3 linked regions of the Aminobacter aminovorans genome follow. The protein of the gene in region 3 interacts with the protein of the main gene of each other region in a pairwise test. Links are inferred from orthologs where the notes say so. Each region holds a gene or a part of one and is shown on either strand. Other genes may lie near its edges.

Evidence for each region. The genes of interacting proteins can lie anywhere in the genome.
Region 1: the proteins of rho (region 3) and nusG interact in binary tests that used the Escherichia coli proteins (3 or more experiments, as listed by UniProt). The link is inferred for Aminobacter aminovorans from one-to-one orthologs.
Region 2: the proteins of rho (region 3) and hfq interact in binary tests that used the Escherichia coli proteins (3 or more experiments, as listed by UniProt). The link is inferred for Aminobacter aminovorans from one-to-one orthologs.

What each region holds. Positions count from the first base shown.
Region 1 is NZ_UFSM01000001.1:3,336,545-3,339,361, reverse strand. It holds nusG (transcription termination/antitermination protein NusG), read left to right. Parts: upstream 1-1,053; coding sequence 1,054-1,581; downstream 1,582-2,817. Other genes in the region: rplA (50S ribosomal protein L1), read left to right, coding at 2,168-2,817; rplK (50S ribosomal protein L11), read left to right, coding at 1,735-2,163; secE (preprotein translocase subunit SecE), read left to right, coding at 827-1,027; DY201_RS16445 (metal-dependent hydrolase), read left to right, coding at 1-244. UniProt on the Escherichia coli protein: Part of the processive rRNA transcription and antitermination complex (rrnTAC). The complex forms an RNA-chaperone ring around the RNA exit tunnel of RNA polymerase (RNAP).
Region 2 is NZ_UFSM01000001.1:3,061,128-3,063,800, forward strand. It holds hfq (RNA chaperone Hfq), read left to right. Parts: upstream 1-1,050; coding sequence 1,051-1,296; downstream 1,297-2,673. Other genes in the region: DY201_RS15085 (D-amino-acid transaminase), read left to right, coding at 48-911; hflX (GTPase HflX), read left to right, coding at 1,297-2,673. UniProt on the Escherichia coli protein: RNA chaperone that binds small regulatory RNA (sRNAs) and mRNAs to facilitate mRNA translational regulation in response to envelope stress, environmental stress and changes in metabolite concentrations.
Region 3 is NZ_UFSM01000001.1:753,292-756,208, forward strand. It holds rho (transcription termination factor Rho), read left to right. Parts: upstream 1-784; coding sequence 785-2,050; downstream 2,051-2,917. Other genes in the region: hemE (uroporphyrinogen decarboxylase), read left to right, coding at 1-87; hemJ (protoporphyrinogen oxidase HemJ), read left to right, coding at 84-623; DY201_RS03655 (thioredoxin domain-containing protein), read right to left, coding at 2,144-2,917. UniProt on the Escherichia coli protein: Facilitates transcription termination by a mechanism that involves Rho binding to the nascent RNA, activation of Rho's RNA-dependent ATPase activity, and release of the mRNA from the DNA template.

The DNA of each region.
Region 1 (2,817 bases), 2.6 Mb from region 3 along the record:
GGTGTTCTTCGTCGCGGCCATGCTCCACATGATGCTCGGTTCGATCGCCGCGCCGATGCTGTGGCTGATGCCGTTCAGCGACTTCTCGGTTGAGCTTGTCACCATTCCGGCGCGCTATCCGCACTGGGTGCTGAGCTTTGTCCTGCACTGGATTTTCGCGCTCGAGATCACCATCTGTGCATGGGCAGCGTTCCTGGCCGTCAGACAGCTTCGGCAGCGCAGACTGGGTGAAAGCCGTGCGTGAGGGCTGCTTGCTGCTGATCCCTAGCTGCACGTCTCTATCTGTACGCCGGCACAAAGTCCTGGCTTCGGCTGGGCGAGGGCGCCTGTGTTGCGCCTGACGAATTCCGGCTGTGAATGTTTCCGACATCACGCATTGCGCTCTTTACAGACGGCGAGGAAATCCTTAGGAAGCCCGTGCTGCGCAGATGATGCGCGGCGAGATGCACGGGCATAGCTCAGTTGGTAGAGCGGCGGTCTCCAAAACCGCAGGTCGTAGGTTCGAGCCCTGCTGCCCGTGCCAGTCTTGCCAGAATTCGCTAATTCAGGCATAAGGACTTCAATAGCCGGAACGGAACGACTGGATGGTTCCGACGCGGCGTTTAAACGTAAAGCTTGTTCCTGCCACTTGCGTGGAGAGAGAATCGGTTTTATGTAAGCGAAACAGACACGCGGCGCGTGGAGCTGGGGATCCGGCTTTACGCGTCCGAATTGCATGGGCGAAATGTTGCGCTGATTCGGTGCGAATATCGGCCGTGTGATGGCATCTCCCGGTCACGGGATCATCCAGAAGTCCGGTCAACGGACGTTGAGAGCAGAGCGGCACATGGCGAAAACCACGAACCCCTTCACCTTTCTGCAGCAGGTAAGGTCGGAAACGGCGAAGGTGACGTGGCCATCACGGCGCGAGACGATGATCTCCACGGTCATGGTTCTCGGCTTTGCAATTATTGCGATGATTTTCTTTTTTGCCGCTGACCAGCTGATGGCATTCGCCGTCGAGCAGATCTTGGGCATGGGCCGTTAAGGCTGCGAATACGGAGAATTCCTGAGATGACTGCGCGCTGGTACATCGTCCACGCCTATTCGAACTTCGAAAAGAAGGTCGCCGAGGACATCGAGCACAAGGCCAAGCAGAAGGGCCTGAGCGAGCAGATCGAGCAGATCGTCGTTCCGACCGAGAAGGTTGTTGAGGTTCGTCGCGGCCGCAAGGTCGATGCCGAGCGCAAGTTCTTCCCGGGCTATGTGTTGCTGAAGGCCCATCTGACCGACGCGGTCTTCTCGCTTGTGAAGAATACGCCGAAGGTCACTGGTTTCCTTGGTGATTCCAAGCCTGTGCCAATCACGGAAGCTGAGGCTCAGCGCATCCTGAACCAGGTCCAGGAAGGCGTCGAGCGTCCCAAGCCGTCGGTCACGTTCGAGATCGGCGAAGCGGTTCGCGTTTCCGACGGTCCGTTCGCGTCGTTCAACGGCTTCGTCCAGGAAGTGGACGAGGAGCGAGCGCGCCTCAAGGTGGAAGTTTCGATCTTCGGGCGCGCCGTGCCTGTCGATCTCGAATTCGGTCAGGTCGAAAAGGGCTGATCGAACGCCCGTCACCGGTTTCGGTGGTGGGCAGTGTCGGGCGCAGGCCTGGCGCAAGCATGGTGGGAGAAGAGGCGGCTTAGCCGGTTGTCTTTTTCGCACCACCGAACTGCAACCGCCGGTCATCCGGCATAAAACGAAAGCAGGAAAGAGATGGCTAAGAAAATAGCGGGCCAGCTCAAGCTCCAGGTTTCCGCGGGTTCGGCGACGCCGTCGCCCCCGATCGGCCCGGCGCTTGGTCAGCGTGGCATCAACATCATGGAGTTCTGCAAGGCGTTCAACGCGCAGACCCAGGAGCTCGAGAAGGGATCCCCGATCCCGGTCGTGATCACCTATTACCAGGACAAGTCGTTCACCTTCGTCATGAAGACGCCGCCGGTGGCCTACTTCCTGAAGAAGGCTGCCAACCTCAAGTCGGGTTCAAAGGAGCCGGGCAAGATCAAGGCTGGCGAGATCAGCAGCGCCAAGGTGCGCGAGATCGCCGAAGTCAAGATGAAGGACCTGAACGCGAACGACATCGACGCCGCCATCAAGATGGTCGAAGGCTCGGCTCGTTCCATGGGCCTGGAAGTGGTGGGCTGAGATCATGGCTAAGATTGCAAAGCGCGTTTCCAAGTCCCGCGAAGGCATCGATGTGAACAAGGCTTACGGCCTTGGTGAAGCCATCGAGCTTTTGAAGGCCCGCTCGTCGGTCAAGTTCGACGAGACCATCGAAGTCGCCATGAACCTCGGCGTCGACCCGCGCCACGCTGACCAGATGGTCCGCGGCGTGGTCAACCTGCCGAACGGCACGGGCCGTACTGTCCGCGTCGCTGTGTTCGCACGTGATGCCAAGGCTGACGAAGCCCGCGCCGCCGGCGCTGACATCGTCGGTGCGGAAGATCTCGTCGATATCGTCCAGAAGGGTCAGATCGACTTCGATCGCTGCATCGCCACCCCTGACATGATGCCGCTGGTCGGTCGTCTCGGTAAGGTGCTCGGCCCGCGCGGCATGATGCCGAACCCGAAGGTTGGCACCGTGACCACCGACGTCGCTGCAGCCGTAAAGGCTTCGAAGGGCGGCGCCGTCGAGTTCCGCGTCGAGAAGGCCGGCATCATCCACGCCGGCGTGGGCAAGGTCTCGTTCGACGTCAAGGCGCTGGAAGAAAACGTCCGCGCCTTCGCTGACGCGGTCAACAAGGCGAAGCCCGCAGGCGCCAAGGGCGTCTACGTCAAGAAGGTGTCCGTCACCTCGAC
Region 2 (2,673 bases), 2.3 Mb from region 3 along the record:
CGCAAATCGACTAGAACTCCGTCTGAATTTTCGGGGACACGAAAACCATGCCGCGCATAGCCTACGTCAACGGCCGCTATCTCCCGCATGCCCAGGCAGGCGTGCATATCGAAGACAGGGGCTATCAGTTCGCCGACGGCGTCTATGAGGTCTGCGAGGTGGCGCGCGGCTTCATCGTCGACAGCGTCGGCCATCTCAACCGCCTCGACCGCTCGCTTTCCGAACTCAGGATCGCCTGGCCTGTCAATCGCGCCGTGCTGGTCCACATCATGCGCGAGGTCATTGCCCGCAATCGTGTTCGCAATGGCATGGTCTATCTCCAGGTGACGCGCGGCGTCGCGCCGCGTGACCACGTGTTCCCAGGCGAAACCACCCTGTCATCGCTCGTCGTGACCGCCAAGCGCACCGACCCGGTCGCGTCGGCCAAGCGGGCGGCGGCAGGCATCAAGGTGATTACCGTTCCGGAGAATCGCTGGGAGCGCGTCGACATCAAGTCGGTTGGTCTGCTGCCCAACGTGCTGGCGCGTCAGCAGGCCAAGGAGGCCGGCGCGCAGGAGGCGTGGTTCGTCGACCCGGATGGGACCGTGAAGGAAGGGGCTGCGACAAACGCCTGGATCGTCACCAAGGACGGCCACCTCGTCACCCGTCCGGCAGACAGCGGCATCCTGCGCGGTATCACGCGTACGACGCTGATGGATGTCGCCAAGAAGCTTGACCTGAAGGTCGAGGAGCGCGGGTTTACCGTCGAGGAAGCCAAGTCGGCGCGCGAGGCGTTCATGACCGCGGCAACGACCGTGATCATGCCGATCGTCGCCATTGACGGCCAGCCGGTCGCCAACGGGCATCCCGGATCGGTCGCGCTTTCACTCCGTGATGCATTTTTTGACGTTGCGGAAAAAATCCAAGCCTGATAACCGCTTGGGCGTAAATGGTTAAATTCATCTCGTTCAGCTTGCTACGCGTTGTGGCAAGGGGGTGTTTGCTGGCTTGACATGGGCCCGGTAATTTGGCGCATTGGCAGCAGACAGGGATCGGCGAAAGAAAAAAACAATGGCGGAACGATCGCAGAATCTTCAGGACCTTTTCCTGAATTCAGTTCGCAAGAGCAAAAACCCACTCACCATTTTCCTGATTAACGGCGTGAAGTTGACCGGAGTAGTTACCTCCTTCGACAATTTCTGTGTTTTGTTGCGCCGTGACGGGCACTCGCAGCTCGTCTACAAGCATGCCATCTCCACGATCATGCCGAGCCAGCCGGTTCAGATGTTCGATGGCGAGGAAAGCCAGGGCGGCTGATTGGCACGCGACAGGACTGCCGGCGCCAAGGCCGGCGACAGCAATGGACCCGAATCGGTAGGGGGCGACAAGGCCCCCACGCGCGCGGTGGTCATCGTGCCGGTGCTGACGCGCCAGCCCAAGGGTGACGACGACAGTGCGCGTCCGCGTTTGCAGCGTTCGGCCGAGGCCCGCCACGACGAGGCGGTCGGCCTGACCCGCGCCATCGATCTCGAACCCGTTCACACCGCGATCGTGACGCTCAACGATCCGCGTCCGGCAACATTGCTGGGCAGCGGTAAGGTCGAGGAGTTCGCGACGATCGTGAAGGAGCGCGGGGCGGAACTGGTCATCGTTGACCATCCGCTGACGCCGGTGCAGCAGCGCAACCTCGAAAAAGAGATGAACGCCAAGGTGCTCGACCGCACCGGGCTGATCCTCGAAATCTTCGGCCGGCGCGCCCGTACCAAGGAAGGCACGCTGCAGGTCGAGCTTGCCCATCTCAACTACCAGAAGGGCCGGCTGGTTCGCAGCTGGACCCACCTCGAGCGTCAGCGCGGCGGTGCCGGCTTCCTCGGCGGCCCCGGCGAGACGCAGATCGAATCCGACCGGCGCGCGCTGCAGGAAAAGATCATCAAGCTCAAGCGCGAGCTGGAAACCGTCGTCCGGACCCGCGACCTGCACCGTTCGAAGCGCCGCAAGGTGCCGTTCCCGGTGGTTGCCATTGTCGGCTATACCAACGCCGGCAAGTCGACGCTGTTCAACCGGCTGACCGGCGCCAGCGTGCTGGCCGAGAACATGCTGTTTGCGACGCTGGATCCGACCTTGCGCCGGGTCCGGTTGCCGCATGGCACGCCGATCATCCTGTCCGACACCGTCGGCTTCATTTCGGACCTGCCGACGCACCTGATCGCCGCCTTCAGGGCGACGCTGGAGGAGGTCGTCGAAGCCGACCTCGTCATCCACCTGCGCGATATTTCCGATCCGGATACGGCTGCCCAGGCCGACGATGTCGAGCGCATTCTGTCCGATCTCGGCGTCGATGCTGCCGACACCGACCGCGTCGTCGAGGTCTGGAACAAGATCGACCAGCTCGACGAGGGCAACCGCGAGCGCCTGCTTGCCGACAGCAGCGACGGCCGCAAGACGCCGCCGATTGCCATTTCGGCCATTACGGGCGAGGGCATTTCCGCGCTCACCGGCCTGATCGAGAAGCGGGTTTCGGGCGAGCTGGAGAGCATCGACGTCACTCTGGAGCCGAGCCAGCTCGGTCAGATCGACTGGCTCTACCGCAATGGCGACGTCGTTTCGCGTACCGACAATGACGATGGCAGCGTGTCGATGACGCTCAAGGCAACCGCCTCCGCCCGTGACGAGATCGCAGCGAAAATATTGCGC
Region 3 (2,917 bases):
AATCTCGGCCATGGCATTACGCCAGAGACACCCGTGGCGCATGTCGAGGCGATGGTCCGGCAGGTGCGAAAGGCAACAGGCCGATGAGCGGCCAGAACGTCGGACCGTCGAGCGGTGTGACGGCGGCCAAGCGAGCCGTCTTCGCCATCGTCGTCCTGGTTGCGCTGACGGCTTTGCTTTTCCTTGCGGCACCTGATGGCTTCTATCCCTGGGCCAAGGCGATCCATGTCATTGCGGTGATCTCGTGGATGGCCGGCATGCTCTATCTGCCGCGGCTGTTCGTCTATCATGTCGACGCGGAGAAGGGGTCGGTGCAATCCGAGACCTTCAAGGTGATGGAGCGCCGGCTGCTGCGCGCCATCATCAATCCGGCGATGATCGTCACCTGGGTGTTCGGGCTGTGGTTGGCCTGGAAGGGCTTCGACTTCGCCGGTGGCTGGCTGCATGCCAAACTGGCTGCGGTGCTGCTGCTTTCAGGCGTGCATGGCTATCTCTCGGCGTCGGTCCGGCGCTTTGCCGAGGACCGTAACGAAAAGCCTTCGCGCCACTGGCGCATCGTCAATGAGATCCCGACGTTGCTGATGATCGTCATTGTCATACTGGTGGTTGTAAAGCCTTTTTGAGTTCCTAAATTTGCTGGACTGCGCCTTGCTCTTTCGTTTCGGGAGGGCTAAAAGGCTGTTCTTCCTTCCCGCCATGCGCCGCCCCATTTTCATTCCCTGGCCGCGCCCGGCGCTTATCGCAAAATGCCGATAGCCAACCTCCCCACGCTCAGAGTCCGTCCATGCAGGAAACTAAACTCGCCGAATTCAAGAACAAGAAGCCACCGGAGCTGATCGCCTACGCCGAATCGCTCGAGGTCGAGAACGCCAGCGTCATGCGCAAGCAGGAACTGATGTTTGCGATCCTCAAGAAGCTGGCCGGCCAGGATATCGAGATCATCGGCGACGGCGTCGTCGAGGTGCTTCAGGACGGCTTCGGCTTCCTGCGCTCGGCCAATGCCAATTACCTTCCCGGCCCTGACGATATTTACATCTCGCCGTCGCAGATCCGGCGCTTTTCACTGAAGACCGGCGACACGGTCGAAGGCCCGATCCGCAGCCCCAAGGAAGGCGAGCGCTATTTCGCGCTGCTCAAGGTCAACACCATCAATTTCGACGATCCCGAAAAGATCCGTCACAAGATCCATTTCGACAACCTGACGCCGCTGTACCCGACCTCACGGCTCAAAATGGAAGTCGAGAACCCGACCACCAAGGACATCTCGCCGCGCGTCATCGACCTGGTGGCGCCGCTCGGCAAGGGCCAGCGCGCGCTGATCGTGGCGCAGCCGCGTACCGGCAAGACCGTGCTGCTGCAGAACATCGCGCACTCGATCACCACCAACCACCCCGAATGCTACCTGATCGTGCTTCTGATCGACGAACGTCCGGAAGAAGTGACCGACATGCAGCGCTCGGTGAAGGGCGAGGTCGTGTCCTCGACCTTTGACGAGCCGGCCGTTCGCCACGTTCAGGTCGCCGAAATGGTCATCGAGAAGGCCAAGCGCCTCGTCGAACACGGCCGCGACGTCGTCATCCTGCTCGATTCGATCACCCGTCTCGGCCGCGCCTACAACACCGTCGTGCCGTCATCCGGCAAGGTTCTGACCGGTGGTGTCGACGCCAACGCGCTGCAGCGGCCGAAGCGCTTCTTCGGTGCCGCCCGTAACATCGAAGAAGGTGGTTCGCTGACAATCATCGCCACCGCTCTTATCGACACCGGCAGCCGCATGGACGAAGTCATCTTCGAAGAGTTCAAGGGTACCGGCAACTCGGAAATCGTGCTGGACCGCAAGGTCGCCGACAAGCGCATCTACCCGGCGATGGACATTCTCAAGTCCGGCACCCGCAAGGAAGATTTGCTCGTCGCACGTCAGGACCTGCAGAAGATCTTCGTGCTGCGCCGTATCCTGGCGCCGATGGGAACCACCGATGCGATCGAGTTCCTCATCGACAAGCTCAAGCAGACCAAGACCAACGCCGATTTCTTCGATTCGATGAACACCTGACGCATCGCCCCGAAAATCGTAGGCGATTTTCGAAAAGCACGATGCGCAAACTGGAGCGTCTCTTGTGCGTCTGCCGCACGGCGTTCCGATCGGTCAGCGGCGGCGAAGCGCTTCTTCAAGCTTCGCCGGCTCGCTGATCACAGGCAAACAGATGAGGCCGGTGCAGAGATATGCGCCGGCCTTGTTCGTATCGGGAAGGATGTCGCCGGGCAGTCTCGCCCGCGCCGCGTCCTCACCGAGAGCCAGGAAAATGTCGACGCGGCGTGGATCCGGATTCCGATTCGCTACCGAAACAAGCACTGGCTGCTTTGGATCTTCGACGACAATCAGCTTTGAGGGTTCAATCGCCAGGATACAGGCGTTAACGATCCCGGCCTGGCCGTATTGCTGGCTCTGGATGCGGCCGGCGGCGTGTTCAGCGATTGTCGCAGCGCGTTGCTGCAACTCGATGTCGCCCGTGATGTTGGCCAGGCGCACAACGGCCTCGATGATCTGGCTGGTTGCCGAAGGTATGGCTTCGTCGATGTCGCCGCGAATGCGCATAGGCACGTCGAGGCTGTCGGAAGCGGTAAGATAGTGCCCGGTCTTGTCGGCATCGGCGTGCCAGTCCTCGAGCATTTTGACGAAACCAGCACCGTGCTCGAGATATCGCGCATCGCTTGTTGCCTCGAACAGGGAGATGGCCGCGTTGATCATCGCCGCGTAATCGCTCGACAACGCCGGATAGAGCCGTTTTTGGCCAAGACTTGAGTGCGGCAACCGGCCCTCAGGCGTTGCTGAAGCGAGGATTGCAGCGAAGGCACGCGCCGCGGCGGCCACCCAGTCGCTTCTGCCGAGGTTACGTCCGACTTCTGCCAGTGCCATGAT